Regions from separate parts of the Micromonospora sp. PTRAS2 genome, predicted to be linked through region 2. Evidence: riboswitches for the same ligand, from Rfam matches in the RefSeq annotation. Region 2 holds a riboswitch; the other holds the start of a gene.
The links. Region 2 has a riboswitch for thiamine pyrophosphate ahead of ACVMYR_RS15365 (ECF transporter S component). Riboswitches for the same ligand answer to the same signal wherever they lie in the genome.

Region 1: another riboswitch for thiamine pyrophosphate. It lies ahead of ACVMYR_RS12475 (thiamine phosphate synthase); the one in region 2 lies ahead of ACVMYR_RS15365 (ECF transporter S component).

The regions. Positions count from the first base shown of each region.
Region 1 is NZ_JBSWBU010000003.1:363,512-379,012, reverse strand. It holds gene ACVMYR_RS12490 (aldo/keto reductase) at 1-151, shown strand, start outside; gene ACVMYR_RS12485 (hypothetical protein) at 269-817, opposite strand; gene ACVMYR_RS12480 (ThuA domain-containing protein) at 897-6,716, opposite strand; TPP riboswitch at 7,202-7,310, shown strand; gene ACVMYR_RS12475 (thiamine phosphate synthase) at 7,305-7,931, shown strand; gene thiO (glycine oxidase ThiO) at 8,021-9,106, shown strand; gene thiS (sulfur carrier protein ThiS) at 9,257-9,457, shown strand; gene ACVMYR_RS12460 (thiazole synthase) at 9,462-10,247, shown strand; gene ACVMYR_RS12455 (thiamine phosphate synthase) at 10,322-11,173, shown strand; gene thiD (bifunctional hydroxymethylpyrimidine kinase/phosphomethylpyrimidine kinase) at 11,170-11,955, shown strand; gene thiC (phosphomethylpyrimidine synthase ThiC) at 11,976-13,568, shown strand; gene ACVMYR_RS12440 (hypothetical protein) at 13,741-15,501, opposite strand, start outside.
Region 2 is NZ_JBSWBU010000004.1:77,962-93,462, reverse strand. It holds gene ACVMYR_RS15425 (Fur family transcriptional regulator) at 1-141, shown strand, start outside; gene ACVMYR_RS15420 (hypothetical protein) at 190-795, shown strand; gene ACVMYR_RS15415 (cellulose binding domain-containing protein) at 1,379-2,836, shown strand; gene ACVMYR_RS15410 (cellulose binding domain-containing protein) at 2,846-4,045, opposite strand; gene ACVMYR_RS15405 (hypothetical protein) at 4,194-4,364, shown strand; gene ACVMYR_RS15400 (acyl-CoA dehydrogenase family protein) at 4,377-6,434, opposite strand; gene ACVMYR_RS15395 (DUF6328 family protein) at 6,574-7,077, opposite strand; gene ACVMYR_RS15390 (sugar isomerase domain-containing protein) at 7,232-7,981, opposite strand; gene ACVMYR_RS15385 (aminoglycoside N(3)-acetyltransferase) at 7,978-8,850, opposite strand; gene ACVMYR_RS15380 (alpha/beta fold hydrolase) at 8,847-9,677, opposite strand; gene ACVMYR_RS15375 (TIGR03943 family putative permease subunit) at 9,707-10,468, opposite strand; gene ACVMYR_RS15370 (permease) at 10,465-11,406, opposite strand; TPP riboswitch at 11,729-11,834, shown strand; gene ACVMYR_RS15365 (ECF transporter S component) at 11,904-12,494, shown strand; gene ACVMYR_RS15360 (ABC transporter ATP-binding protein) at 12,596-14,038, shown strand; gene ACVMYR_RS15355 (energy-coupling factor transporter transmembrane component T family protein) at 14,070-14,870, shown strand; gene gndA (NADP-dependent phosphogluconate dehydrogenase) at 15,004-15,501, shown strand, end outside.

The DNA of each region.
Region 1 (15,501 bases), on a different contig from region 2:
GCAGGTGGCCATCGGCGGGCTGGCCGCCCGGCCCGCGGTGACCTCGGTCATCGCCGGGGCCACCACCCCGGAGCAGGTGCGCGCCAACGCCGGCGCCGGCGTGTGGCAGCCCGACGACGACGACCTGGCCGCGCTCGACGCCATCCTCTGAGCCGGTCGACGGGACGGGGCCGGCCGACGAGGGACCGGGCCGACCGGCAGGGCCGAAACGAAAGAGGGACGCCGGGGCGACTCGCCCCCGGCGTCCCTCGTCCGGCTTCCGGCCCGGTCAGGCAGCCGGCCCCCCGGGCCCGGCCGGCCGACGCCGCCGCACGAGCAGCAGCGGCACCGCCGCCAGCAGCGCGACGGCGACGAGCCCGCCGGCCGCGTACGTCCACCAGCCGCCCCCCGACCGGTCCCGCTCGTCGGGCCCGGCCTGCACGGCGACGGGCCGTGGCGCGGGCGCCGTCTGGGCGGGGCGGGCCTGCACCGTCGCGGTCGCCGACGTCTTGTACGGGGCCGGCGCGGTGACCGTCACCCGCCAGCGACCGGGGGAGAGCAGCGGGCCGCTGGAGTAGAAGCCCTGCCCCTCCCCGGACATTTCGAGCTGCACCGGACCTGCCGTCCGGTCGCCCTCGCCCTTGGCGGTGAGGGTCAACCGCACCGGCTGATCCAGTCGGTGGCCGTCGGAGTAGACGGCCAGCACGGTGACCCCGCCGGCCCCGTCGCCGCCCACCGACAGCTTGAGCTTTCCGCCGTGCGCCGCCGCCGGGCCCGCCGGCAGCGCCACCAGGCACGCCGCGACGAGCGCGGCGGCGAGGATCCTGAGGGTACGCATCACACGTGCTCCACTCGTTCGGTTCGGGTGGGGCCGCCCCCGCCGTCGTGGTGCACGGCGGGAGCGGCCCCGTCTTCCGTTACAGCGAACCGCCCTCGGCGATCCGGGTGGGGTCGGCGCCGAGCCGGCCCGCCCCGTCGACCGACTTGTTGTCGTTCGCCTTGACGCCGGCCTTGGTGGCCGCGCCACCGAGCCGGACGATCATGGCGTCGGCGTCCCGGACCAGCACGTCCCGGACGTCCGTGTCGGTCACCAGGGCGGCATCGGTGGCCAACGCCTTGAAGGCGGTCAACTGCTGCACCGCCCGCTTGTCGTTGCCCTCCGCCTCGGAGGCCCGCACCGCGTCCAGCTTGTTGGACAGCTTGCGGTGCGCCACGTTGGAGAGTCGTCCGGTCGCCTTGAACCGGTCCAGCAGGTTCTGCATGTCCCGGAACGAGGTGGTGACGTAGAACCGGACCGTCGAGGAGGTGGAGTTACCCGCCTTGTCGGTCGCGGTCACGACCAGCTCGTGCAGGCCGAGCGGCAGCTCGTACATGGGCTGCAGGGTGCCGCTGGCGTACGTCTTGCCGTCCAACTTGCCGGACATCGTCTTGACGCCGGAGGTCGGGTCGACCGCCTGCCACGAGATCCGCACGTCCTGGCTGTCGCCGTAGAGCTGGCCGTCGGCGATGCCGGAGACCAGCAGCGTCGGCTTGTCACCGTCGATCTTCACGACGGCCGACTTCAGCGACTCGGCGTTGCCGGCGGTGTCGGTGGCCCGGTAGAGCAGCTCGTGCGAGCCGTTCCCGGTCACCTCGACCGGCGCGGTGTACGCCGTCCAGGCCCCGCCGTCGAGCGACCACTCCAGCTTCTTGACCCCGGAACCGGCGTCGGTGGAGGTGAGCACCACCGGAACCGTGCCGGCGTGCCAGCCGTCGTCGTTCGCCGGGGCGAACGCCGCCGAGCTGACCGGCGCCGTGGCGTCGATCTTCACGGCGACCTTCTTGGCCTCCTCCACGTTGCCGGCCTTGTCGGTCGACCGGAACCGCACCTCGTGCGCGCCGTCACCGGTGACCTGCACCGGCTCGGTGTACGCGGTCCACGTGGTGGCCCCGTCGAGCTGGTACTCGGTGGCGGCCACCCCGCTGCCGCCGGCCTCGTCGGCCGCCGCGAGGGTGACCGTGACCGGCGCGGTGTGCCAGCCCTCGGTCGGGGTGCCGGAGACCGTGGCGGTGGTCACCGGCGCGGCCGTGTCGGCCACCTTGGTGGAGAGCCGGAAGTAGTCGAACGACGCGGTCTTCGACGTGGCCGCGTTGGCCCCGAGGGTGAACAGACCGATCTTCGGGGTGGCCCCGACGGCGGTGTTGCTCACCGTGCCGAGCGTCGTCCACTCCTGCCCGTCAGCCGAGTACGACCCGGTGAAGTCGTTCCCGGTGCGCGCCACCCGCAGGTACCACACGCCCGAGGTCAGGTTGGAGACCTGCGGCTGCGGGTTCTGCACGGTACCGCCGACCTCGCTGCGGAACTCGAGCCGCCGGGAGACCGTCTGACCGGCCTGGTTGTCCACGATGAAGTCGAACTTGACGTAGTTGTCGTCGTCGGCGTGGACGATCAGACCCGCCTGCTGGTACTGCTCGGCCAGCAGGCTGCCGTCGACCTTCGTCTCCAGGGTCCAGTCGCCCGAGGGCGCGGTCTGGAGGATGAAGTTCGTCGGGCCGGTGTTGCCGGTGCCGTAGATGTCACCCTTCGGCACGTCGATCTGCAGCGCGCCACCGGTCACCCGGTAGGTGGCCGCGTCCTCCCGCAGGATCGCGTTCCAGCGGCACTTGTCGAGCGCGGTGCCGCCGAACTCGTCCGACGGGTCGACCGGGCCGGCCGGCTCGTCGGGCGTAACCTGGAAGAAGTCGAACTGTGCGTCCACCACCGGGGCGGTGGTGCCGCCGTTGAGGGCGAACAGGCCGATCCGGGGGTTGCTGATCCCGGCGAGCGCGGCGGACCGGCCGACCGGGGTGAACGTGGTCCCGTCGCCGGACATCTCCGCCGTCAGGTTGGTGCCGTCGCTGGTCATCCGCAGCCAGATGGTGTCACCGGCCGGCGCGGCGGTGGCGTCCGCCCCCTCGTTGCGGGGCGACCCGGCCGTCTCCCGGATGAACTCCACCCGGCGGGAGCCGGAGTAGAGCAGGTCCAGCTTGGCGTAGTTGTCGTCGTCGCCGTAGATCAGCAGGCCGGCCTGCTGGTAGTTGGCGGTGACGGGCAGCGTGACCTTCGTGGTGGCCTGCCAGGACCCGCTGGGCGCGGGCTGGAGGACCAGGTTGGTGGCGCCGTTGGTCGTGCCGTACAGGTCACCGGAGGCGGTGGGCAGCCGCAGCGACCCGCCGGAGACCGAGTAGAGCTGGTTCTCCCGGACCACGGTCCAGCGGTCCTTGTCCAGGCTGGTGCCGACGAAGTCGTCCGAACGCGCCCCGAAGCAGGACGTGTTGGCCGCCTCCACCTTCACCGGGACGGTCACGTACGCCTTCGCGCCCCGGGCGTCGGTCACCGTCAGGGTGGCGGTGAAGGTGCCCGGCACGGTGTACGTGTGGGTGGCGTCGAGGGTCGACGCCGTCTTGCCGTCGCCGAAGTCCCAGGCGTACGTCAGCGGGGTGTCGCCCTCGGCGTCGGTGGCCGTGCCGTCGAAGGCGACGGTGACCGGCGCGATGCCGGTGGTCGGCGTCGCCGTGGCGCTGACCTGCGGCGGCGCGTTCTCGGTGACGCCGCGGCCGATGAAGTCCATCCAGTTGACGTTGAACAGCGAACCGGTGCCGCCGGCCGGGTCCTTGGCGAGGAAGTACAGCGTGCCCTCAGCCGGACCGGTGACCGGCGCGGTCACGTCGACGAACTGCTGCCAGCCGCCGGTGCCGGGCACGTCCGCGGACGCGACCAGCGGGCCGTCGACCGTGCCCGAGCGGACCTCGATCCGCCCGCCCTGGACCGACGAGGCCGCCCGGAAGCGGATCGAGTCGATCCCGGTCAGGCTCGCCGGGGCGAGCGACCACCAGTCACCGTCCTCGATGAAGCCGATGTTCTGGTTGCCGCCGGCGGTGTCGGTGGTGGTCTCCTTCTGCACGCCCGGGTCGCCGCCGCCGGTGCTGCCGGGGGCCCGGCCGGTGGCGGTGAAGTACTCGGCCTGCTTGCGCTTGGGCTGGAGCTGCTCGATCGCCCGGCCGGTCAGCTCGCCGGCGCCGCCGGCGCCGCCCTTGTCGGTGTACGTCGCCTCGAAGACGCCGAAGACGTTCGCCTCCGCGCCGTGGCCGGAGGCCAGCGAGGTCTGCACGGTGCCGGTGCAGCCGGTGTGCTGCTCCAGCGGGTGGGCGTGCTCGTCGTGGCCGAGCAGCACCTGGAGCTGGACCCGGTCACAGTCGATGGTGCCGTCCTCCGGGTCGGTCACCTTGATCGTGTACTTGACCTGGTCGCCCCACTCGAAGAACCCGCCGTTCGGCGGGAACTCGATGGTCACCGTCGGGGCGGTGTTGCCGACCGTCACCGGCACGTTCGCCACGGCGGTACGACCCGACGGGTTGGTGACGGTGAGCTGGGCGGTGTAGTCGCCGGCGGTGGCGTAGGTGTGCGTCGGGTTCGCCTCGGTGGAGGTCTGCCCGTCGCCGAACTTCCAGGCGTAGGTCAGCGTGCCGCCGTCGGGGTCGCGGGAACCGGCGCTGGAGAAGTTCACGGTCAGCGGCGCGGGCCCGGAGGTGGGGTCGGCGCTGGCCTGGGCGATCGGGGCCCGGGAACCGGCGGTGTAGTCGATCCGGTAGACCCCGGAGTTGTCGTTGTTGCCGCCGAAGCCGCTGCCCCACTCGATCAGGTAGAGCGCGCCGTCCGGCCCGAACTCGAAGTCCATCGGGCGGACCATGGTCATGCCGGTGAGCAGCTGGTTGATGTCGATCAGCGACTTGCCGTCCTGGCTGACCTGCATCGTGTACATCTTCGACTGGTTCCACTCGCCGAGGAGCGCCTTGCCGTCGTAGTACGCCGGCCACTTGCGGTCCGACGTGCTGTCGGCGTCGTACCGGTAGACCGGGCCGCCCATCGGGGCGCCGCCGCCGCCGATCTCGGGGAAGCGCGGGTCACCCGCGTAGCCGTAGTCCACGGTCGCCGGGATGGCCGGCGGCAGGTTGGTCAGGCCGGTGTTGTTCGGCGAGTCGTTCACCGGCGCGGCGCAGTTGAACTTCGCCCCGCTCGGCCCGTTCGGGAAGGTGTAGTCGTTGTACGCCTTGTTGTTGCCGGTGCAGTACGGCCAGCCGTAGTTGCCGGCGGTGGCGACGATGTTCCACTCCACCAGGCCCTCGGGGCCGCGGTCCGGGTTGGCCGAGTTGGCGTCCGGTCCGTAGTCGGCGACGTAGAGGGTGTCGGTCTTCTGGTCGACGCCGATCCGGAACGGGTTACGGAAGCCCATGCCGAAGATCTCGGGACGGGTCTTCGCGGTGCCCGGCGCGAACAGGTTCCCCGTGGGGATCGTGTACGTGCCGTCGTCCTCCGGGTGGATCCGGATCACCTTGCCGCGCAGGTCGTTGGTGTTGCCGGCGCTGCGCTGCGCGTCGTAGTCCTGCCGGCCGGCCCGCTCGTCGATCGGCGTGAACGCGTTCGACTCGAACGGGTTGGTGTTGTCGCCGGTGGCCAGGTACAGGTTGCCCTTCGAGTCGAAGGTCATGCTGCCGCCCGCGTGGCAGCAGGTGTTGCGCTGCGTGTCGACCTGGAGGACGACCTTCTCGGTGGCCTTGTCGATGGCGTCACCGTTGACGGTGAACCGGGACAGGTAGTTGCGGGGGCCGCCACCGGCCGGCGCGTAGTAGAGGTAGATCCACTTGTTGGTGGCGAAGTCCGGGTCGAGGCGGAGGCCGAGCAGGCCGTCCTCGTTGCCGGTGAAGACGTCCAGCTTGGTCGCGGTGACCGTGTTGCTGGTGTCCGGCTTGATGATCTGCACCCGGCCGTCACGCTCGGCGTAGAACACCCGACCGTCCGGAGCGATGTCCAGCTCCATCGGGTTGTTGGTGTTGCTGTCCAGCGTCACCTTGTCGAAGTTCGAGGTCTTCGAGGCGCCGCAGTCGGCCTTCTCCACGCCCGCGGCGGTGCGGATGCCGCCGAGCAGGTGGGTGAGGAACTCGGGCTCGACGTACGACTGCTGGGTGTGGCCGCCACCGGTGTACCAGGCCCGGCCGCCGTCGTAGTCCTGGCACCAGGCGGTGGGGTGGTCGGCGCCCATCGCGCCGCTGCCCGGGGTGTAGGACTTCTCGTCCAGGCTCGCCAGGACGTGCACGTTGGCGCGCGGGTTGGTCCGGAAGTTGTACCACTCGTCGAACCGGGACCACTTGTCCGGCAGCGTGGCCGTGGACGGGTGGGCGTGGTCCTCGACCTTGACGGTGGCCTGCTGGTTGGCGGGGTGGTTGTTGAAGTACGCCCCGACCAGCTTGCCGTACCAGGGCCAGTCGTACTCGGTGTCCGAGGCCGCGTGGACGCCGGCGTAGCCGCCGCCGGCCTTGATGTAGCGCTCGAACGCGGCCTGCTGGTCGGCGTTGAGGACGTCACCGGTGGTCGACAGCCAGATCACGGCCTGGTACTTCGCGAGGTTGGCGTCGTTGAACGCGGCGCCGTCCTCGGTCGTGTCGACGGTGAAGCCGTTGTCGACGCCGAGCTTCTGGATCGCGGCGATGCCGGCCGGGATCGCGTCGTGCCGGAAGGCGGCGGTCTTGGAGAAGACGAGCACCGAGAACGGGTCGGTGGCGGCGGCCGCTACGGGGGCCGCCAGGGGCGCCGCCTGCGCGGCGGCCGGTGCGGCCTGCGCGGGGGTGCCGGCGACCAGGCCGGTGGCGACGAGGGACAGGCTGAGAAGTGAGGAACTCAGGATGCCGCGAGGTATGCGGCGGCGGCGGGATGGAGACACTCCATGCTCCTTTTGTCCGAGCTGGACAGTGGTGGGCTCGGGGAGGACTTCGCCGCAGACCGTCCCCGGTCGGTGCGGTGCCTGGGTCAGACCAGGGCCCAGGCACCTGTAACGTCGGTGCGGGCCGGGCCCGCACCTGTCGGACCGGTACGCGAGGGGGTCGCGTACCGCTGGTCGGTGCGCGGCCACGCCAGGGCCGCTCACCGGTCGGATCGGGTGCGCGACCACGCCAGGGGCCGCGTACCGGTAGGTCGGTGCGGGCCACGCCGAGGCCACGCGCCGAAATATGTCGATCGGTTGAACAAATTAGCGCCGCTGGACTCGTTTCCGGCAAGGCGTCGGCGTGTAACGATTCGGTATCGGCGATCGACCTATCCGGCGCATGCGGAGGAATGGGGAGAAGCGGCTCGCCGGCCGGCTGACCGTGGTCTGGACCACCGGTCGGATCCCTTGGCGGATCAGCCGATTCGTCGTACGGTGACACGGACGTAACCCACGGGAGCCCGGTGTACCGGGCTGAGAGGGGGGCTGGAGCCCCCGACCGTCGAACCTGATCCGGGTAATGCCGGCGCAGGGAGGAGAGTTGCCGTGCCGTCCCTTGGGCGACTGCATCTGATCACCGACACCCGGCCGGGGCGGGACCCGCTCGCCGTGCTGCGCGCCGCCCTGCCGGTGGCCCGCGCCGAGCTGGTCGTCCAGGTCCGCGTCACCGACGACGCCACCGACCGCGAGGCGTACGACCTGGCCCGGCGGGCGGTCGCCCTGTGCGCCCCGTACGGAGCGATGTGCCTGGTCAACGACCGGCTGCACGTGGCGCTCGCGGTCGGCGCGGCCGGCGGCCACGTCGGCGCGGACGACCTGCCGGTCGCGGCGGCCCGCCGGGTCCTCGGCCCCACCGCGGTGCTCGGCGCGACCGCCCGCGCACCGGGGCCGGCCGCCGAGGCGGTGGCCGGCGGGGCCAGCTACCTCGGCGTCGGCCCCTGCCACGCCACCGACACCAAGGCTGGCCTGCCGGACCCGATCGGCCCCGAGGGGGTACGCGCCGTGACCGGGGCCGTGGCGGTGCCGGTGATCGCCATCGGCGGGGTGACCGCCGCAGCGGTGCCGGCGCTGCGCGCCGCCGGGGCGTACGGGGTGGCGGTGGTCGGGGCGCTCTCCGCCGCCGCCGATCCCGCGCGGGCCACCGCCGAGCTGCTCGGGGCGTTGACGTGCTAGCCCGCGCCGAGGTGCCAGCCCGCGCCGACGAGTTAGGAAGGGACCCTTCCTATGCAGAAAGCGTTAACAGGGGGCCCTTCCTTGCCGACGTGGCGGTGGTGGGGGGCGGGGCCGTCGGGCTGGCGGTCGCGTGGCGGTGCGCGGCGCGCGGGCTGCGCGTCACCGTGCACGACCCGGCCCCCGGGTCGGGCGCGTCCCACGTCGCCGCCGGGATGCTGTCGCCGGTCGCCGAGGCCTACTTCGGCGAGCGGGAGCTGACCGGGCTGCTGGTCGCCTCGGCCGCCCGCTGGCCCGCGTTCGCCGCCGAGCTGACCGCCGCCAGCGGCGTCGACCTCGGATACCGCACCGAGGGCACCCTCGTCGTCGGGCTCACCGGCGACGACCTGGCCGAGGCACAGCGGCTCTGGTCGTACCAGCGGGACCTCGGGCTGCCCATCAGCCCACTGCGCCCGTCGGAGCTGCGCGACCGCGAACCGGCGCTCGCCACCCGGGTGCGCGGCGGCGCGGTCGCCCCCGGCGACCACCAGGTCGACCCCCGGCGGCTGGTCACGGCGCTGCGCACCGCCGCCGAGCGGGCCGGCGCGACCCTCGTCACGGGCGCGGTGCGGGCGCTGTCCGACCTGGACGCCAGGGTCACCGTCGTTGCCGCCGGCTGCGGGGCCGCCGCCCTCACCGGGCTGCCGGTCCGGCCCGTCAAGGGCCAGATCCTGCGGCTGCGCGCGCCCGATGGCGGCCCGCCGGGCTTCCGGCACGTCGTCCGGGGGTACGCCGACGGCGAACCCGTCTACCTGGTGCCCCGCGAGGACGGGGAGGTGGTGGTCGGCGCGACCGTCGAGGAACGCGCCGACACCGACGTCACCGCCGGGGCGGTGCTGCGGCTGCTCCGCGCCGCCGTGGATCTCGTCCCCGAGCTGGCCGAGTACGAGCTGGTCGAGGCGACCGCCGGGCTGCGCCCCGGCACCCCCGACAACGCCCCGATCATCGGGCCGCTGCCCGGCCGGCCCGGCGTGCTCGTCGCCACCGGCCACCACCGGCACGGCATCGTGCTCACCCCGGTCACCGCGGACCTCGTCACCGACCTGATCGTCACCGGGCCGACGGCCCCCACGACGGCGGACCCGCTGCTCGCCCCCTGCACCCCCGAACGGTTCGCCGGCCAGCGACTGCCCGGCTGACCGTCGTCGCCCCGACCGACCCGACCGATCCGCGTCACCGATCCGCGTCACCGGTCCGACCGCGCCGCCGCCGGCCCGGCCGATCGCGTCCGGCCCGGCGCATCCCGTCCCGGTGGCGGGCCGAGGACGCATCCGAGGAGGAGCACCCACATGGAACTGACGGTGAACGGCACCGGGCGTACGCTGCCCGCCGGCGCGACCGTGGCCGACGCGATCGGCCTAGTCACCGACCAGCGGCGCGGCCTCGCCGTCGCGGTCAACGGCGAGGTCGTGCCGCGCGGCGGCTGGCCGGCGACCCCGCTGCGCGACGGCGACCACGTCGAGGTGCTCAGCGCCGCCCAGGGCGGGTGACGACATGTCCCACGAGGGCTCCTCGTTCGAGCTGGGCGGCGTGACGTTCGGGTCCCGGCTCATCCTCGGCACCGGCGGCGCGGCCAGCCTGCACGCGCTGGAGCAGGCGATCCGGGCGTCCGGCACCGAGCTGGTGACGCTCGCGCTGCGCCGCGTCGACACCGCCCCCGGCATGGGCGGCGGGCTGCTCGACCTGCTGGACCGGTGCGGGGTGCGGCTGCTGCCGAACACGGCCGGCTGCTACACGGCCGGCGAGGCGGTGAAGGTGGCCCACCTGGCCCGCGAGGCGTTCGGCACGGACTGGGTGAAGCTGGAGGTGATCGGCGACGAGCGCACGCTGCTGCCCGACGGGGTGGAGCTGCTGCGCGCCGCCGAGACCCTGGTCGCGGACGGGTTCACCGTGCTGCCGTACACGTCGGACGACCCGATCCTGGCGCGGCGGCTCGCCGACGTCGGCTGCGCGGCGGTGATGCCGGCGGGCGCGCCGATCGGCTCCGGCCTGGGCGTGAACAACCCGCACCACATCCGCCTGATCCGGCAGAGCGTCGACGTGCCGGTGATCCTCGACGCGGGAATCGGCACGGCGTCCGACGCGGCGCTGGCCATGGAGCTGGGCTGCGACGCCGTGCTGCTGGCCAGCGCCGTCACCCGCGCCGCCGACCCGGTCGCCATGGCGAGCGCCATGCGGTACGCGGTCGAGGCGGGCCGCCTGGCGGCCGGGGCGGGCCGCATCCCGCGCCGCTTCCACGCGCTGGCCTCCACCCCCGACGAGGGAAGGCCCGTCCTATGACCCCACCCCCCACCCCGCCCCTTGCGGATCTTGGAAGGAAATGGCCCCTCCAGGGGCCGGAATCTTCCAAGATCTTGCCACCGACGCCCTGCGGCGTCGTCCTGCTCGCCGATCGGGGAGGGGACGCCACGGGAGGGAGCGCGCCGGGGGCGCTCGTGCGGGTGGTGGCGGGTGCCGTGGCCGGGGGAGTGCGCTGGGTGGTGCTGCGGGAGAAGGACCTGCCCCGCGCCGAGCGGGCCGCGCTCGCCGCCGACCTGCGCCCGATCCTCGCCGAGGCCGGCGGCACCCTGATCGTGGCGGGCCCCGACCCGCTCGGCGGCGACGCCGTGCACCTCCCGGCCGCCGGCCGGTACCCGCCGCCGCGCCCCGACCACCCCGACCGCGCCCTCGCCGAACCGGTCCATCGCGCCGACCGTGCCGACCGCCCCGGCCCCGCCGGTCGCCCCGGCTACCCCGGCCCCGCTGATCGCCCCGGCCCCGCCGGTCGTCCCCGCACTTGGCTCGTCGGCCGCTCCTGCCACGACGCGGCCGAGCTGGCGCGACTGACCACCGAGGACTACGCGACCCTCTCCCCGGTGTATCCGAGCAGGTCGAAGCCCGGCTACGGCCCACCCCTCGGGCCGCGGCGGCTCGGCGAGCTGATCCGGTTCAGCCCCGTGCCGGTCCTCGCCCTCGGTGGCATCGAGACCCCGGAGCAGGTGCGCGCCTGCCTGGCGGCAGGCGCGGCGGGGGTGGCGGTGCAGGGCGCGATCATGCGCGCCCCGGAGCCGGCCGAGGCAGCCGCCACGCTGACGACCGCCTGGGCCGAGGCGCGAGCCGGCCAATCGTGCGCGCAGCCCTCCATCGCAACCACCGCCACAGTCCCGACCGCGACCCCGACCACCGACGCGACCACCGACCGCCGAGCGAGCGAGGCGACCAGGTGACCCCGACGACCGTGCTCACCATCGCCGGCTCAGACTCCGGCGGGGGCGCCGGCATCCAGGCCGACCTCAAGGTCTTCGCGGCGCTCGGCGCGTACGGCACCAGCGTCCTCACGGCCGTCACCGCACAGAACACCCGGGGCGTGGACGCCGTCCTGCCGCTGCCGCCGCGCACGGTCACCGAGCAGCTCGACAGCGTGCTCGGCGACTTCCGGGTGCGGGCGGTGAAGACCGGGATGCTCGGCAACCCGGCCGTCGCCGAGGCGGTCGCCGACGCCGCGCGGGCGGGGCGCCTGCCGCACCTCGTCGTCGACCCGGTGCTCGTCGCCACCAGCGGGCACCGGCTCGGCGTGGTCGAGGCGGTCGAGCGGCTGCTGCCGTACGCCGAGGTGGCGACGCCGAACTGCGCGGAGGCCGCCGCCCTCACCGGACGCCCGGTGACCACGGTCGAGGAGATGGTGGCCGCCGCCGAGGCCCTCGCCGCCGGCGGCCCGGCGCACGTGGTGGTCACCGGCGGCGATGTGGACGCGGCCGGCGAGTCGGTGGACGTGCTGGTCGGCGGCGGGGCGACCACGCTGCTGCGCGCCCGGCGGGTGCGCACCCGGCACAGCCACGGCACCGGCTGCTCGTTCTCGGCGGCGATCGCCGTGCGGCTGGCGGCCGGGGACCCGGTGCCGGCGGCGGTCGCGGCCGCCAAGGAGTACGTCACCCGCGCGCTGACCGGCGCACGGGACTGGGAACTGGGCGCGGGACGCGGCCCGCTGGACCACTTCGGCTGGTCCTGACCACCACCTGGGAGGCAGTCATGCAGGCACGACGCAAGGTCTACGTCGAGGGGGCCCGGCCGGACGTCCGGGTGCCGTTCGCCGAGGTCGACCTGACCGGCGACAACCCGCCGGTCCGGCTCTACGACACCTCCGGCCCCGGCTCCGACCCCGAGGTGGGGCTGCCGCCGCTGCGCGGGCCGTGGATCGCCGGGCGCGGCGACGTCGCGCCGGTGCGGGGGGCGGGCACCCCGCTCGCGGGGGCGGACGGGAAGCGCCCGACGCAGCTCGCGTACGCGCGGGCCGGGGTCGTCACCCCGGAGATGGAGTTCGTGGCGATCCGGGAGGGGATGGCCCCCGAGTTCGTCCGCGACGAGATCGCCGCCGGCCGGGCGGTCCTGCCGCTCAACGTCAACCACCCGGAGTGCGAGCCGGCGATCATCGGCAAGGCGTTCCTGGTGAAGGTCAACGCCAACATCGGCACCTCGGCGGTCACCTCCTCGGTGGCCGAGGAGGTGGAGAAGCTGACCTGGGCCACCCGGTGGGGCGCGGACACCGTGATGGACCTGTCCACGGGCAAGCGGATCCACGAGACCCGCGAGGCGATCGTGCGCAACTCGCCGGTGCCGATCGGGACGGTGCCGATCTACCAGGCCCTGGAGAAGGTCGGCGGCGACCCGGTGAAGCTGAGCTGGGAGGTGTTCCGCGAGACGGTGATCGAGCAGGCCGAGCAGGGCGTCGACTACATGACGGTGCACGCCGGGGTGCTGCTGCCGTACGTGCCGCTGGCCGTGGACCGGGTGACCGGGATCGTCTCCCGGGGCGGGTCGATCATGGCGGCCTGGTGCCTGGCGCACCACGAGGAGAACTTCCTCTACACCAACTTCCGCGAGCTGTGCGCGATCCTCGCCCGCTACGACGTGACGTTCTCCCTCGGCGACGGGCTGCGCCCCGGCTCCATCGCCGACGCCAACGACGAGGCCCAGTTCGCCGAGCTGCGCACCCTCGGCGAGCTGACGAGGATCGCCTGGGAGTACGACGTGCAGGTGATGATCGAGGGCCCCGGCCACGTGCCGATGCACAAGATCAAGGAGAACGTGGACCTCCAGCAGGAGTGGTGCCACGAGGCCCCGTTCTACACCCTCGGCCCGCTGACCACCGACATCGCCCCCGCGTACGACCACATCACGTCGGCGATCGGCGCGGCGATGATCGGCATGTTCGGCACCGCGATGCTCTGCTACGTCACGCCCAAGGAGCACCTCGGCCTGCCCGACCGGGACGACGTGAAGGCCGGCGTGATCGCGTACAAGATCGCGGCGCACGCGGCGGACCTCGCCAAGGGCCACCCCGGCGCGCAGGCGTGGGACGACGCGCTGTCGAAGGCGCGGTTCGAGTTCCGCTGGTCCGACCAGTTCAACCTCTCGCTGGACCCGGAGACGGCGCGGTCGTACCACGACGCGACCCTGCCGGCCGAGCCGGCGAAGACCGCGCACTTCTGCTCGATGTGCGGCCCGAAGTTCTGCTCCATGAAGATCACCCAGGAGCTGAAGGAGTACGCGGCGCGCGGCATGCAGGACAAGTCGGCGGAGTTCGTCTCCTCCGGCGGCCGGGTGTACCTGCCGCTGGCCTGACCCCGGCCCGCCCGCGCCCCGCCGGCTGGCCTTGCCGGCGCCCGGGGCCCGACGCGCGGAGCCCTGCGCCCGACGCGCGGCGCCCGTGGCGCCCGGAGCCCGGCGCCATGTCGGCGACGTGGGGGTGTCCCGCCGGGGCTGACCCCGCCACGTCGCCGACATGGCGGCGGGGTCAGTCCCGGTGGTGCCGGCCGGAGGGGCGCAGCGAGCGCCGGTCGGCGTCCGTCGACCCACCGTCCTCGCCCGACACGGGGCGGGCGAGGCCGGTGACCCAGTCGACGTACTCCTCGTCCTGCGCCGGCAGCGGTTCCGGGTCGTGGCGGTCGTCCCGCTCGGCCGCCGGGCCCACGTCGTCTCCCGCCCGCGTCCGGCCGCGCCGGAAGAGGGGCCGCAGGAGCCGGGACCGGCCGGCGGGCGCGTCCTCCGGAGACGTACCGGCATCTGCGGGGAGGGCGGCATCGGGCTCGCCGGCCGGGGCCGGTCCCGCCCCGTCGGCGGGGGCCGCGCCAGTCGTCCTCGCTGCGGCCTGCCAGAGCCCGCCCGGTTCGCCCGGTTCGACCGGTTCACTGCGTGGAAGCTGCGTCTCGCCGACCACGTGGCGCTCGGACGCCGGCCTGGCGAACCGCCGGGCGGCGTTGCCGAACGCGTCCCAGCTCGCCGCCTGGTCGAGGTCGGGCAGGGGCAGCCGGGGGCGGGGCCGCAGGGCCGGCTCGGTGGCCTGGCCGGTCAGGGCCGGGTCGATCAGCTCGCCGGTCGGGACGGGGTCGCTCAGTCCGCCGGTCGGGACCGGGCCGCTCAGTCCGCCGGTCAGGGCCGGGTCGGCGGCCTCGCCGGTCCCGCTCACGCTGGTGGCCTCGCCCGCCGACGCGGCGGGGACCTGACCCGCGGCGGCGACCTCACCGGCCTGGGCGGGGCCGGCGGCCTCGCCGGCTTCGGCGAAGGTGGCGGGCCCACCAGCTCGGGTGAAGGTGACGGGCTCGCCGGCTTGGGCGGCGGCGGGCTCGCCAGCCGGGGTGGTGTCGACGACCCCGCCGCTCGGGGTCGGATCGGTCGCCCCGCCGGTCCCGGTCGCGTCGGTGGGCCTGGTCGCCTCGCCGGTCCCGGCCGCGTCGGTGGTCCTGGCCGCCTCGCCGGTCCTGGTCGCCTCGCCGGTCCCGGCCGCGTCGGTGGTCCTGGCCGCCTCGCCGGTCCTGGTCGCCTCGCCGGTCCCGGCCGCGTCGGTGGGCCTGGCCGCGTCGGTGGATCGGGCGGCGGTCGTGCCGGAGGCCATCGGCCACTCCCAGTGGGCGGGGGGAGCGCCCGCCGGACCGTCGACCCCGACCCGGCCCTCGTCGCCCCGACTGCGGGGGCCTCCGCTGCGGGCGGCGTCGCCGGTGCGGTCGTCCGGCAGCGGGTCGCCGATGGTCGCCGGGACCCGGCGGGCCGTGGTCACGCCCGGCGGGGCGGCCAGGTCGGCCGGGCCGTCGGGCCCGTCAGCGTCGCCGGCCACCGGCGGGGTGGGCCCGGTCGGCAGCGGCCGGAGGATGTCCGTCGGCTCGATCGCGCCCTGCTGCCCGCCCGCGCGGGGCGAGCCGGGCAGGCCGACGCCGCGTCCCCTGGTCAGGCCGGCGGCGCGCATCCCGGACAGGGCCGCGCGGAGCGTCCCGGGCGGGCGGGCGCCGAGCGCTCCGGGCAGGGGCGCGCCCCCGGCCCGGGCCAGGTCGGCCGCCGGCACACCGGCTGCGGGATCGACGCCGGCCGGCCCGTCGGCCAGCGGGTCGGCGCCGGCGGAGCGGGCGAAGAGGGGCCAGCGGGCCAGGGCGGCGGCCGTGGCGCCGAGCAGGCCGGTGGCGACCGCGAGCAGGGCACCGTAGTAGGGCGCGAGCTGGTACCGGTCGGCCGAGTCGCCGGGGCCGGCGGTCAGATAGGCGAAGGCGACCAGCACGGGGCCCGC
Region 2 (15,501 bases):
TGCCGGGTCTGCGGCCGCACGGTCGAGGTCGCGGGGCCGACCGTGGAGGCCTGGGCGGAGCGGGTGGCGGCGCAGCACGGGTACGCCGACGTCAGCCACACCCTGGAGATCTTCGGCACCTGCCCGGCCTGCACCGGCTGACAATTCCGACCCGTGCCCAGCCGGGGCGGCCGTGGCACGCTGTGCGGCGTGAAAATCTACGCCGATCGCTTCCCGACCGCCGCCCGTCAGTTGCTCACCGACCTGCTCGTCCTCGCCTGGGTGTACGCCGCGATCCGCTTCGCCCTCTGGGTGCACGACCTGGTGGAGAAGCTCGCCGTACCGGGGCAGAAGCTGGAGGGGGCCGGCGGCGGCCTGGCCGACAACCTGGCCGAGGCCGGCGGCAAGGTCGGCCGGGTGCCGCTGGTCGGCGACGAGCTGACCGCCCCGTTCACGAAGGCCGCCGACGCGGCGCGGGCCGTCGCCGAGGCGGGCCGCGACCAGCAGGAGCTGGTCGGTCAGCTCGCGCTGGCGCTCAGCATCGCCGTGCTGGTCTTCCCGCTCGGCCTGGTGCTGTTCGGCTGGCTGCCGCTGCGGCTGCGCTGGATGCGCCGGGCCGCCTCGGCGAAGGCGCTGGCCACCGGCCCCGCCGGCCGGGACCTGCTGGCCCTGCGGGCGCTGGCCGGACAGCCGTTGGGGAAGCTGGCCCGGATCGCCCCGGACGTGGCCGAGGCGTGGCGGCGCGGCGACGACGCCACCGTCGACGCGCTCGCGGCGCTGGAGCTGCGCCGACTAGGCCTGCGCACGGGCCGCTGACCGGCCCGGCCTGCCGGACCTGCCGGAGCGCACCGGCGAACGTGGGGCCTGCCGGGCCCGCCGGAGCGCACCGGCGGGCGTCGGACGGACCGGCGGGCCTGCCGGTCGCACCGGCGCGCGTAGGGTCTGCCCCGCCGCGCCGACGTCCGGCGGCACGTGACGCCACGTGACTCGCCGCCCCGACGCCGCCGCCCCCTCCACACCCTTTGCTCTGCACCCACATGCGCAGCACTCACGCAGCGCGACCACACGCCGCTCCGTCGGCGCGATCCGTGATCTTGCCGAGTGGCTGCTCAACTCAGGTGTTGCGTGGATGGGTGCAGAGCAAAGGGGGCGACGAGACGTGTCGGGGGCGGCAAGGTCGTGACGCAGGGTCAGGACGACCGGCGGCCTCGGAGAAGCCACGACCGTGACGCAGGGCAACCGCCACGCGGGCCAGCCCGCGAGCGCCGCCACGACCGTCGCGCCTGCCGCGCCCGCCGTGGTTGTGCGCACCGGAGGAAGAGGATTAGATAGGCGTCGATACGTTTGCCTTGGGGTGCCTGCCCTATGCCGGTGCCGGGGCGCCGGGAGGGAGCGACCCATGTCCGTGTCTCGCAGGCGGTCGATCGTCGCGGCCGGCGCCGTCGGCGTGGTGGCGATGCTCGCCGCCACGCTCCTCGGGCTGCCGCCGGCACGGGCGGCGACCGGTGACGGCTCGCCCACGGACCCGAACATCGCGTTCGTCGGCCGCTGGGACAAGAGCAACAGCACCGCGTACGTGCCGAACTGGGCCGGGGCCTACCTGAAGACCGGGTTCACCGGCACCACGGTCAAGCTGCGGCAACGCCGCACCATCGACCTCTACTACAGCATCGACGGGGCCGACTTCACGTACCTGACCAACGTCAGCGGGACCGTCAACCTGACCCCCGCCCCGCTGCGCGCCGGCAACCACACGCTGCTGGTGTCGTACCGGGTGGTCGGCGGCTCGTACACCGGGGACGCGGTGTTCCAGGGGCTGACCCTCGACGCGGGCGCGACCACCCTGCCGACCCCGGTGCGGCCCCGGCTGATCGAGTTCGTCGGCGACTCCATCACGCTGGGCACCACGTCGTCGCGGGTGGCGCTGACCGCGTACGGCTGGCTGACCGGCGAGCAGCTCGGCACCGAGCACACCCAGCTCGGCTACGGCGGGGGTTGCCTGGTGGCCACCGCCGACGGCTGCGTCAGCGTGGCCGCGCAGTTCCTCAAGACCGGGTACGCGGCCACCAGCCCGAACTGGGACTTCAGCCGCTACCAGGCCGACGCCGTCGTGATCAACCTGGGCACCAACGACCGCGGCCACGGGGTGAGCGGCGCGGACTTCCAGAGCCAGTACGCCACGTTCATCCGTACCGTGCGGGGGAAGTACCCGCGCGCGGCGATCTTCGCGCTGCGTACCTTCAGCGGCCGGTACGCCGCGGAGACCGCCGCCGCCATCGCGACGGTGACCGGCGGCGGCGACCGCAACGTGTTCTACGTGGACACCACCGGGTGGCTGCCGGCCGACGGGCTGAGCGACTCGGTGCACCCGAACGACGCCGGCCACCGGGCGATCGCGGCCCGGCTCGCCCCGATCGTCGCCGCGAAGCTGGCCACCACCCCGACGCCCGGCACCACCACCCCGCCCGCCACCACCCCGCCCGCCACGACCCCGCCGGCAACCACGCCGCCGGCAACCACGCCGCCTGCGGGCACGACCGGCTGCTCCGTCGGGTACGCGGTCACCGGCCAGTGGCAGGGCGGCTTCCAGGGCGAGGTCACCGTCCGCAACACCGGGACCGCGCCGGTCGACGGCTGGACGGTGCAGTGGACGTTCGCCGACGGCCAGCGGATCAGCCAGGCGTGGAACGCGAGCTACGCGCAGAGCGGCGGCACCGTGCGGGCGACCAACGCCAGCTGGAACGGCACGATCGCGGCCGGCGCGACGGTGAGCTTCGGCTTCCTGGCCGACACCCCCGGCGCGAACACCCGGCCGACCGCGTTCACCCTCAACGGCGCCGCCTGCGCGCTCTCCTGACCGCTCGCGTCAGCGCAGGTAGGCCGCCAGGCCGATCTGCTGGTCGCGCAGCGCGGTGGCGACCACGCCGGCGATCTGCCGGGCACCCGCCGCCTCGAAGTGCGTGTGGTCGTTGCAGAAGAACGCGCCCACCGCACCCGAGCCGTAGTCGCCGTTGTTCGGGCACAGCCCGAGCCGGTTGTACAGCGTGTAGCTCAGCCGGTGCAGGTCGATGACCGGCACGTTGTTGGCCGCGCCCGCGTCGAACGTCTCGGTGAGGAAGCCCCGGTTGCCGACGGCGGTGCTGCCCGAGCAGGTGATCGCGGCGGCCGGGGTGAGGAAGACCGGGCGCGCGCCGCGCTGCTTGGCCGCGTTGGCCATCACGCCGAGCAGCTGCTTGTACCGCGCGGAGCCGACGTGCCGGTTGCAGTTGGGGTCGCCGTCGTTGATGCCGAACTGGATGAACAGGTAGTCGCCGGCCTTCATCCCGGTGCCGGAGTTCAGCATGGCCTGCCAGCGGGTCGAGTACGTCTCCGGGCTGACCACGCACTCGCCGGCCGAGTTCTTCGTGGTGGTGACGTTCGGGTCGTACAGCCAGGTCTGGATGCTGCGCCCGCCGACCGCGCTGTTCACCACGGTCGCGTTGGCGTTGAGGTACTGGCCGAACTGGTTGCCCCAGCCGACCGGGCAGGCACCGCTGGAGGACGGGTTGGCGACCGTGGAGTCGCCGGCCAGCCAGACGGTGACGGGGGCCTGCGTGGAGGGCGTCGGGGTCGGCGTACGGGACGGGGTGGCCGACGGCGACGACGGGGTGGACGGCGGCGCGCACGGCGTGGCGGTCGGCGCGCCGGTGCACGGCAGCCCGTTGAGCGAGAACGCCGTCGGCACCGGGTTGGCGGTGGTCCACGCGCCGTTGAAGCCGAAGCTGACGCTGGCGTTGGTGCCGATGGAGCCGTTGTAGCCGGCGTCCCTCGCGCTGACCGCCGACCCGCTCTGGGTGACGGTGGCGTTCCACGCCTGGGTGACCCGCTGCCCGGTGGCGAAGGACCAGGTGAGCGTCCAGCCGGAGACCGGGTCGCCGAGGTTCGTGATCGTGACGTCCGCGCCGAAGCCGCCCTGCCACTCGCTGGTGACCTTGTAGTCGACCCGGCAGCCGGTGGCCGCTGCGGTGGCGGCCCCGGCCGCGACGGCCACCCCGCCCGCCAGGACAGCCAGCGCGATCGCGACCACCCCGACGGCACGCCGATACGCCGCGCCCCACTTATTGATTGATGAGATTCGATTCATACGCGCATGCTACCCGGCCGTGCCCGCCGCCCGGCCCAGCTCGGCGGCCGACCGCCGGCCGGCCGCCGAGCCGCTCGTCTAGGGTGGGGCGGTGCTCTACTTCCTGATCGTCGTCGCCGTGCTGCTGCTGGCGTACGCCGCCGTGCTGGTGAGCTTCGTCAAGCGGGGCCGCAAGATCCCGCCGCAGGCGTACCTGGTGCTGGCGCTGCTCAACGGGCTCATCCTGGCGGCCGTGCTGGCCTGGGCGATCGCTTCCCGCTGACCGGCCCGCCTTTCACTCCGGCGGGATGCGGCGGCGGACGTCGTCGGCGGTGGACGGGCCCGGCGTCCAGCGGGCCACCCAGGGCAGGTCGGCCGGCGGCGTGATCACCCCGTCCTCCAGGGCGGCGTACCGACCGGCGAGGATCCGCCGCGCCGCCGCCACGTCGACCGAGTCGGTGTTGGCCCACAGGCCCGTGAACAGGGCGTCGACCCGCAGCCGCGCCTGGCGGCAGAACAGGTCGGCCAGCTCGACGTTCTCCGGGCGGGTGTCCTTCTCCGCGTACGCCCGGACGCAGACCGCGCTCATCGCGAACAGCTCCGCGCCGATGTCCACCACCCGGCCGAGGAACGCCTGCTTGCGCTCCATCTTCCCCTGCCAGCGGGACATCGCGTAGAACGTCGACCGGGCCAGCTTGCGGCTGTACCGCTCTACCTGGCGCAGGTGCCCGGCGAGCGGGCCGAACTCCGCGTACGCCGTCGGGGTCTGCCCCCGGCCGACGGCGAGGGTCGGCAGCCACCGCGCGTAGAACGCGCCCGCCCGCGCGCCGGCCTTCGCCTTGCGGCCGAGCCCGGCGTCCGGGTCGATGATGTCGCCGGCCACGGACAGGTGGGCGTCGACGGCCTCGCGGGCGATCAGCAGGTGCATGATCTCGGTGGAGCCCTCGAAGATGCGGTTGATCCGCAGGTCCCGCAGCATCTGCTCGACCGCCGCCGGGCGCTCGCCCCGGGCGGCCAGGGAGTCGGCGGTCTCGTAGCCGCGCCCGCCCCGGATCTGGATCAGCTCGTCGCCGATCTTCCAGGCCATCTCGCTGGCGTACAGCTTGACCAGCGCCGCCTCGATCCGGATGTCGTTGCGGTCGTCGTCGGCGAGCAGGCAGCACAGGTCGAGCATCGTCTCCATGCCGTACGTGGTGGCGGCGACGAAGGCGAGCTTCTGGGCCACCGCCTCGTGCTCGCCCACCGGCCGGCCCCACTGGACGCGGTCGGCGGCCCACTCCCGGGCCACGTTCAGCGACCACTTGCCCGCGCCGACGCACATCGCCGGCAGCGAGAGCCGCCCCGTGTTGAGGGTGGTCAGGGCGATCTTGAGGCCCTTGCCCTCGCCGCCGATGACGTTCTCGGCCGGCACGAACACGTCGTGGAACCGGGTGAGGCTGTTCTCCAGGCCGCGCAGACCGGTGAACTCGTTGCGCCGCTCCACGGTGATGCCCTCGGCGTCGCCGTCGACGACGAACGCGGTGATCCCGCCGCGCCGCCCCTGCGTCGCCGGCACCCGGGCCATCACCACCAGCAGCGTGGCCACGGTGCCGTTGGTGGCCCAGAGCTTCACCCCGTTGAGCCGGTAGCCGGTGCCGTCGGCGGTCGGCTCGGCGGTGGTCGCCAGCCGCGCCGGGTCGGAGCCGACGTCGGGCTCGGTGAGCAGGAACGCCGACACCTCGCCGGCGGCGAGCCGGGGCAGGAAGCGCTGCTTCTGCTCGGCGGTGCCGAACATCTTGAGCGGCTGCGGCACGCCGATCGACTGGTGCGCCGACAGCAGCGCGCCGATCGCCGGGCTGACCGAGCCGGCCAGCATCAGCGCCCGGCAGTAGTGCAGGTTGCTCAGCCCGAGCCCGCCGTACTTCCGGTCGATCTTCATGCCGAACGCGCCGAGCCGGGCCAGGCCCCGGAACACCTCGTCGGGGATGCGGGCGTCCCGCTCGATCGCCGCGCCGTCGACCTCGGCGGCCAGGTACGCGCGCAGCCGTCCCAGGAACTCCTCGGCGCGGGCGTCCTCGGCCGGATCGGCGCGCGGCCACGGGTGGATCAGGTCGAGCCGGAACCGCCCGAGGAACAGTTCCTTGCCGAAGCTGGGCCGGTCCCAGGCCGACTCGCGGGCCGCCTCGGCGACCTGCCGGGCCTCCTTCTCGGACACCTGCCCGGCCTCCGCCGGCAGCGGCCCGGTGCTTCCCTGGGCCGGCGTCGGGCCGGCGTCGTCCGCCGCCGCGCTCGCCTGCGCCGGCTGCGGGCCGGCGCCCGGCGTGGCTCCCTCCGCCGGGTCGGGCGCGGGTCGGCTGTTCTGCGTCGTGGTCACGGCTGCCTCCTCGAACCTCGGTCCGGATGCGTCGACGTGCTCGACTCACAAGCGACGCTACCCCCGGTTGTTACCCAGGGGTAGCGTCGCGTGCACTTCGGATTTCCGACAGCGTCGCCGCTGGTCGCAGCGGGCGCGGTCAGTCGCCCGTCAGCGTCTGCGGGTCGTCATCGTCGTCGTCGATGTCGTCCTCGCCCCAGTTGCGGCGGGCGAACGGCAGGAAGACCCAGAAGGTCAGGAACCACACGGCGGTGACCGCGGTGAGCACGAACGCGATGCCCCGGTCCAGCACGAAGTCGGTGATCAGCAAAACCGCGCTGACCATCGAGACCAGCATGAACGCGAGCCCGCCGCTGGCCATCCGGTGGGCGAAGCGGACCAGCTCCGGCTTGCGGCCCTGCCGGAACAGCGCCCGGTGGAAGGCCACCGGGGAGATGATCATCGCGGTGGCGGCGGCGGCCGACAGCAGCGCGACGATGTAGACGTCCTTCTGGAAGTCGCTGGTCCTGGTGAAACCGTTGCTGAACGGCAGCGTCAGCAGGAAGGCGAAGAGGATCTGCACACCGGTCTGCGCGACCCGCAGCTCCTGGAGCAGGTCGGCGAAGTTGCGCTGCCAGCGCTGCCGCTCGGTTTCCTTGGACACGCGTTACCTCCGGGGGCGACGGTACTGCCGGCGGGTGCGGCCCGCCGGCAGCATCGCCATTGCCCGATCGGATCGACGACGAAACCCATTCACGCCCGCGCCCGCGCGGGACGGCGGGGCGCGGCGGGGCGCGGCCGGGCCCGATCGGAAGCGGTCACGCCCCCCGGCGGATCCGGCCCGCGTACCGGGCCTCCAGGGCGTCGTTGTGCGCGTCGCCGCCGGCGATGTTGGCCGACAGGTAGACCGGGGGCGGCTCCCCCGCCGCGAGCAGCCGGGCCACCACCTCGACGGTGACCTGCTGCGCGAGCAGGGCCGCCGTGATCGAGGAGACCGCGCCGACCGCGCCGCCGCCGGGCAGCGGCAGGGTCGCGTCGCCGTACGGTGCGCCGTTGTCCAGCACCACGTCGGCGAAGTCGGCCAGCTTGCGCCCCGACGGGTGCCGGGACGCCATCCGCGCCGAGTGCTGCGCCGACGTGATGGCGACCAGTCGGTGCCCCCGCCCGGTCACCAGCGCCGCGAACTCCACGATCGCCCCGTTGACCCCGGAGTTGGAGGCCACCACGAACACGTCGGCCGGGTGGACCGGGGCCAGCTCGTAGAGGCGGTGGGCCACCGCCGGATCCCGCTCCAGCAGCGGGCCCAGGACGTCGACCGGGGCCCCGCCGCGCAGCACCACGTCGCGCAGCGCGATCCGGTTGGTCGGCACCAGGCCGCCGGCCCGGCCGGCGATCTCCATGGCGAGGGCCTCGGAGTGGCCCGTGCCGAACGCGTGGACCACCCCGTCGGCGCGCAGCGCGTCGGCGATCAGGTCGGCCGCCCGGCCCACCGCCTCCCGCTGACTGGCCGACACCCGGCCGATCGTCTCCGTCACCACCGCCAGGTAGTCCTCGGCGCTGACCGTCATGCGTCCTCCGTCCCCCGGCTGCCGTCCGGCGTCTCGCCGGTCCCGTCGCTCCTTGTCCGGCCGCCGGCCACCGTTGCCCGGTGGCGGGCCAACCAGTCCACCGCGAAGTCGACCGCGACCCGCTGGCGCATCAGCCGCCCCGTCCCGTCGCCGACCGGGCCGACCCGCACCGCGCCGGTCGCCTCCAGCGCCGCCCCGAGCCGGGGGAAGTCGCTCTCGTCGAGCACGATGTCGTCCCACCCCGCCCAGCGCCGGCCGCCGTCCTGGGTCCGCACCGCCGCGCCCTCCCGTCGCCTCGGCGGGGCGGGCTGCCGGTATTCGGCCAGGTGCAGCGACGTGTTCGAGTCGTGGCCGACGCCGAGCAGCAGCACGTCGGCGTCGGCGTCGTAGAGCCGGCCCAGCGGCGAGTCCTCGCCGAGCATGCCGGCCAGCCGGTGCCCGGCCACGATCCGCTCGGCGGCGGGCCCGAGGGCGGCGAAGGAGACCTGCGGGTGGTCGCTGCGCCGGGCACCCGGCCAGCCCCGGACGGTCTCGGCCAGCGCCCCCATGAACCGGCTCGGGGTGACCGCCGGGTCGAAGCCGGGCGTCTCGGCCCGGATCACCGGCCACCACTGCGCCGGCACCGGCGGGTTGGTCCATTCGGCCGGGTCGCTGTTCTCCGGCGTGTGGGTAGGCACCACGACCGTGCCCCGCTCGCCGAGCACGTCGCGCAGCGCGAGCGCCACCGCCTGCGCGCCGCCGCAGACGAACCCGAGCGCCTTCAGCCCGGCGTGCACGAGCACCACCGTGCCCGGGCGTACCCCCAGGTCGGTGAGCTGCGCGGCGAGCGAGGCGCGGGTGTGCGGCCGGACGGCCGGTGCCGGCGTCATCGGGCCGTGGCCGTGCGGGCCAGGATCGCCTCGGCCAGCGGGCCGGGCGCGGCGTCGGGGATCCAGTGCGACACCCCGGCCAGCGTGACGGGGCGGTAGTCGCCGGTCACGTGGGCGGCGCAGGCCCGGGCGGCGACCCGGCCGACCGCCGTGTCCCGGTCGCTCCACACGTACGTGGTCGGCACCGACACCGGCCCGACCGCCGCGAGGTCCTTCCCGGACATCGCGCGGTACCAGTTCAGGGCGGCGGTCAGCGCGCCCGGGGCGCGCATCGGGTCGGCGTACCGGGCGACCCGGGCGGCGTCGCCGACATCGCCGAGCAGCCGGCGCAGGGCGGCGGCCCGGAACGCCAGCAGCACCTTCTCGGCCGTGCCGGGCTTGCGGAACAGGGCCATGTACGACGAGCGGGCCTTCTGGCGGGCGTCGGTGGCCAGCGCGTGGGCCATCGCGGCGGGGTGCGGGACCGACACGGCGGTGAGGGTGCGCACCCGGTCGGGGTGGGCGGCGGCCAGCCCCCAGGCGACGATCGCGCCCCAGTCGTGCCCCACCACGTGGGCCGCGTCGACGCCCAGCGCGTCGAGCACCGCCGCCGCGTCGGCGACCACCTCGGGAATGCGGTACGCCTCGACCTCCGCCGGCCGGGCGCCGGGCGAGTAGCCGCGCTGGTCGAGCGCGTACGTGCGCAGCCCAGCGGCATGCAGCGCCGGCGTGACCTCGTCCCACTCGCCGCTGTGCTGGGGGAAACCGTGCAGCAGCAGCACCGGCTCGCCGTCGGCCGGCCCGCCGGCGTGCACCTCGAACGTCAACCCTCGCGCGTCGACCCGCATGATCGGCAGCCTACCCAGGCCGGGGCCGGTCACTCGTACTGGTTTCTCGGGGCGGGCACCTCCCGCCAGGACTCCACGGCGAGGTAGGGGATCTCGGCGTCGTTGACCGGGTCCCGCCCGACCCGGTCGCTGTAGCGGCCGGTGACCTCGACCCAGGTGTCGGGCGGCAGGCCCAGGGGCACGTCGCCGGTCATGCCCAGCTTGACGGGGCGGCCGTCGGCGGCGCAGCAGGAGAGCACCATTCGGGCGAGGATCGGCTGCCCGTCGGGGCCGGGCGCGATGAACCCGGTGAGCCGGACCCGCCGCTCGCCGATCGACGCGCCCCGCTCGAACAGGGCCCGGGAGGCGTAGTCGAGGACGGTGACCGGGGCCGGGTCGCCCGGCGGCAGCGGCGGGTAGTCCGACTGCTGCTGGCCGGCGAGCGCGGTGCCGGCCTGGCCCACCGCGTACGAGCCGAGGGCCGGCGGGGCGACCAGCAGCAGCCCGAGCACGGGCAGCAGGAGCAGCCAGCCGACGCGCGGCCCGTGGTGGCCGTGCCCGTGCCCGTCGTCGTCCTCCGCGTGCCCGCCGGGCCCGGGCCCGTCGTCGGCCCCGTGGGCGTCGCCGCGCGGCGTGGGGCGCAGGTCGTACCACAGGGTCATGACGGCGGCGGTGATCAGCACGAGCCCGGCGGCGATCAGGAACGGCCGCAGCCCCTCCTTGACGTAGCGCAGGTAGAGGTCGGTGACGCTGGCCCGGACCACCGCGCCGCCGAGCAGCAGCAGGACGACGGCCTGCGCCTGCCGGTTCACAGCAGCACCGCCCCGGCGAGGCTGGCCACCCCGACGGCGACCACGAACGTCGCCGGGGCGAACCGGACCGCGAACCGGCGGCCGAAGACGCCGGCCTGCATCGAGATCAGCTTGAGATCGACCATCGGACCGACCACCAGGAAGACGAGACGGGAGGTGAGGGAGAACTGCGACAGCGACGCCGCGACGAAGGCGTCGGCCTCCGAGCAGATGGACAGCAGCACGGCGAGCACGGCCAGGGCGAGCACCGACAGCACCGGCTTGTCGGCCAGGGTCTGCAGCCAGCGCTCCGGCACCAGCACGTTGATGCTGGCGGCGGCCATCGCGCCGACGACCAGGAAGCCCCCGGCGTGCACGACGTCGTGCCGCACGGCCGCCCAGAAGGCCGCGCCGCGCGACGCCCCGTCCAGCTCGGGCCGGCGCGGCAGCCGGATCCAGTCGGCGCGGCCGAGCCGCAGCCAGAGCCACCCCATGACCATGGCGACGACCAGGCTGGCCACCGCCCGGCCGAGCACCATCTCCGGTGCGCCGGGGAAGGCGACGGCGGTGGCGGCGAGCACGACCGGGTTGACCGCCGGGGCGGCGAGCAGGAACGCCAGGGCCGCCGCCGGGGTGACGCCGCGCCGGATCAGCGACCCGGCGATCGGCACCGAACCGCACTCGCAGCCGGGCAGCACCACGCCGGCGGCGCTGGCCACCGGCACCGCGAGGGCCGGGTGCCGGGGCAGCGCCCGGGCCCAGAACGAGCGCGGCACGAAGACCGCGATCACCGCCGAGAGCAGCACCCCGAAGACGAGGAACGGCACGGCCTGCACCAGCACCGAGACGAAGACCGTCGTCCAGGTCTGCAGCCGGGGCGCGGACAGCGCGTCGGCCAGCGGCGCGCGGAACACGATCAGGAGGACCAGCAGCGCGGCCAGCACCTCGACCGAGCCGATCCGGCCGCCGAGCGACCGTCGCGGCCCGCCCGACGCCGCCTCCCCCCGGGGTACGTCCGGCCTGTCCCCGCCGCCCGGCCCCGTCGCCGGGGCCCGCCCGTCGGGGCCGGCGGGCGGCGCGGAGCTGTCGGTCGTCGACGCCACGGTCTGCTCCCTGGAGGCGGGTGAGGTTCGGCGGCGCGACACTATCGCGCCCAGCGGGCCGGGTCGATGGACGACGCCGAAACGGCGGTGACCGGGTTCCGGGATCCTCCCTCGTGAGCTGCGGAAAGATCACTTTGCCCGGTGATCTTCCCGGGTGTTAGCGTCGGGGAGACAACTTCACATCCGACAGGGGAGCGCACAGCGCTGAGAGTGCGGGCACCGCCCGCAGACCCTCGAACCTGATCTGGGTAATGCCAGCGCAGGGAGTTCGGTCGACCTCCAGCCGCGTCGACGTCCGGTGCACCGGGCGCGGCGTGCGTCTTCTCCTGGTTCGTCAAGGACTGGGAGCCACCATGAACCACACCGACAGCAACCGCTGGCGCACGATCGACATCGTGGTCGCCTCGGTGATCGCCGTCGCCTTCGGCGTCATCTTCTGGGCCTGGGGCCTGGTCTGGAGCGCCACCGAGGGGGCGTTCGCGTTCTTCCCGCCCGCGCAGACCCTGCTCTACGGGGTCTGGCTGATGCCGGCCGTGCTCGGCGGCCTGGTGATCCGCAAGCCGGGCGCGGCCCTGTACTGCGAGACCGTCGCCGCCGTCCTGTCCGCCCTGCTGGGCAGCCAGTGGGCCGGCACGGTGATCCCGCAGGGCATGGTCCAGGGCCTCGGCGCGGAGCTGGCGTTCGCCGCGTTCCGCTACCGCTCCTTCCGGCTGCCGACCGCGCTGCTCGCCGGGGCGCTCACCGGCGTCGGCGCCGCCCTGTTCGACTTCCTCGTGTGGAACGCCGAGTACGACCTGACCGGCTACCGCCTCCCGTACGCCCTGCTCACCGTGGTCAGCGCCACGGTCATCGCGGGCGCGGGCGCGTGGGCCCTCCTGCGCGCCCTGCTCACCACGGGCGCCCTGGACCGCTTCCCCGCCGCCCGCGCCCGCACCCCGATCTAGCGCGCGGTTCCACATGTCGATCAAGAGGTTTGCGTCAGCTGAGCGCGCTCTCCTGACGCAGACCTCTTGATCACCGACGGCGGCGGAGGGGGCGGGGAGGCGTGGCGGTACGGGCGCGGGTGGTGTTGCGGGGGTTCGGGTGGCGGCACGCCGGGCGGCGGGCCTGGGCGGTGCGCGGGGTGGACCTGAGCGTCGAGGCCAGCGAGCGGGTGCTGCTGCTGGGGCCCTCCGGGGCCGGCAAGAGCACGCTGCTGGCCGCGCTGGCCGGGCTGCTGTCCGACGACTCGGGCGAGCAGGAGGGCACCGTCGAGGTCGACGGCGTCGACCCCCGCGCCGACCGGGACCGGGTCGGCATCGTCTTCCAGGACCCGGAGAGCCAGCTCGTGATGGCCCGCTGCGGCGACGACGTCGCGTTCGGGCTGGAGAACCGGGGCGTGCCCGCCGGTGAGATCTGGCCCCGGGTGGACGAGGCGCTGCGCCGGGTCGGCTTCCCGTACGACCGGGACCGCCCGACCGCCGCCCTCTCCGGCGGCGAGCAGCAGCGGCTCGCGCTGGCCGGGGCGCTCGCCCCGCGGCCGGGGCTGCTGCTGCTCGACGAGCCGACCGCCAACCTCGACCCGGCCGGGGCGGCGCTGGTCCGCCGGGCCGTGGCCGACGCCGTCACCGCCGACACCGCGCTGGTCCTGGTCGAGCACCGGGTCGCCGAGGCGCTGCCGCTGGTCGACCGGGTGGTGGTGCTGGAGCCGGGCGGCGGCGTCCGCGCCGACGGGCCGCCGGAGGCCGTCTTCGCCGCACACGGCGACGCGCTCGCCGCCGAGGGGGTCTGGGTGCCCGGCCGGACGGTGCCGCCCCGGCGGGCCACCGCCGCCCCCGGCGCGGCGCTGCTCACCGCCGACGGGGCCGGCCTGCCGCCCCGCCTCGCCCCGACCGACCTGGCGGTACGCGCCGGCGAGGCGCTCGCCGTCCTCGGCCCGAACGGTGCGGGCAAGTCGACGCTGGCGCTGCTGCTCGGCGGCCTGCTGCGGCCCGGGGCGGGGCGGATCGAGGCGACCCGGGAACTGGCCGGGCGGGACGCCGCCACCGCGCCGCACCGCTGGCGGGCGCCCGCCCTGGCCCGCCGGATCGGGTCGGTCTTCCAGGACCCGGAGCACCAGTTCGTCACCGGCACGGTCTACGACGAGCTGGCCCTCGGGCCGCGCCGCACCGGCCACGGCGAGGCCGCCGTCCGGGCCACCGTGGACGGGCTGCTGGACCGGCTGCGCCTGGCGCGGCTGGCGCGCGCGAACCCGTACACCCTCTCGGGTGGGGAGGCGCGGCGGCTGAGCGTGGCGACGGCCCTGGCCACCGCGCCCCGCCTGCTGGTCTGCGACGAGCCCACCTTTGGCCAGGACCGGCGCACCTGGCTGGAGCTGGTGGACCTGTTCGCCGAGCTGCGCGACGGCGGGCACGGCGTCGTCGCCGTCACCCACGACGCGGACTTCGTGGCGGCCCTGGCCGACCGCCGGCTCACCCTGACCCGCGACCCGGCCGCGGTGGCGGCGTGACCGGCACCGGGCACCGCCGGGCGGTGGCGGCGTGATCAGCATCTCTCCGGTGGCCGTGCCCGGCGCCCCGCTGGCCCGGCGCAACCCCGTGGCGAAGGTCGCCGCCGCGCTGGTCTTCTCGTTCACCCTGCTCGCCACCCTCGACCCGGTGGCGCCGGCCGTCGCCATCGGCGTCGAGCTGGCCGTGCTGCCCCTGTTCGGCATCCGGTACGGGGTGCTCGCCCGCCGGGCCGCCCCGCTGCTGCTCAGCGCCGCCGGCATCGTGGTGACCCTGGTCCTGTTCGCCGCCGAGCGCACCGGCCGGACCCTGGTCGAGGCGGGGCCGGTGGCGGTCACCAGCGGGGTGCTGCTGACCGCGCTCGGGCTGGCCCTGCGCATGCTCGCGGTGGCGCTGCCCGGCGTGATCGTCTTCGCCACCACCGATCCGACCGACCTGGCCGACGCGCTGGTGCAGAACGCAAAGGCCCCGGCCCGCTTCGCGATCGGCGCGTTGGCGGCGTTCCGGCTGGTGCCGCTGCTCGGCCAGGAGTGGCAGATGATCAGCATGGCCCGGCGGGCGCGCGGGGTGGACGCCGGCCGCAACCCGGTGGCCCGGCTGCGGCTGTTCGTCTCGACGGCGTTCGCGCTGCTGGTCGGCGCGATCCGGCGGGGCACCCGGCTGGCGGTGGCGATGGACGCCCGGGGCTTCGACGCGGCCACGCCGCGCACGGTCGCCCGGCGGCAGCGGTTCGGCCCCGCCGACGCGCTGCTGGTCGCCGGTGCGGCGGCGCTGGCCGGGGCGGCGCTGGCGGTCAGCGTCGTCCTGGGCACGTTCCGCCCGCTGATCGGCTGACCCGCAGATCAGGGCGGCGGCTGCGGGGCGGACGCCACCACACTGTGACACCGCGTCGACCACCGGTCCCGGTACGGCGGGCGGCGCGATACCGTCGCAGCACTACAGGCGACGCGAGAGGTGGCGGGTACGGATGACGCAACAGGCGACGGCGCAGATCGGCGTGACGGGGCTGGCGGTGATGGGCCGGAACCTGGCCCGCAACCTGGCCCGGAACGGGTTCACGGTGGCGGTGCACAACCGGTCGCCGGAGCGGACCCGCAGCCTGGTCGCCGAGCACGGTGACGAGGGGACGTTCGTGCCGTCCGAGTCCCTGGCGGACTTCGTCGGCTCGCTGGAACGCCCCCGCGCCGTGATCATCATGGTCAAGGCGGGCGCACCGACCGACGCGGTGATCGACGAGCTGGTGCCGCTGCTCGACGAGGGCGACATCATCGTCGACTGCGGCAACGCCCACTTCGCCGACACGCGGCGGCGGGAGGAGGCGCTGCGCGCCAAGGGGCTGCACTTCTCCGGCACCGGCGTGTCCGGCGGCGAGGAGGGCGCGCTGCTCGGGCCGAGCATCATGCCGGGCGGCTCCGCCGAGTCGTACGCGAAGCTCGGCCCGATGTTCGAGAAGATCGCCGCGCAG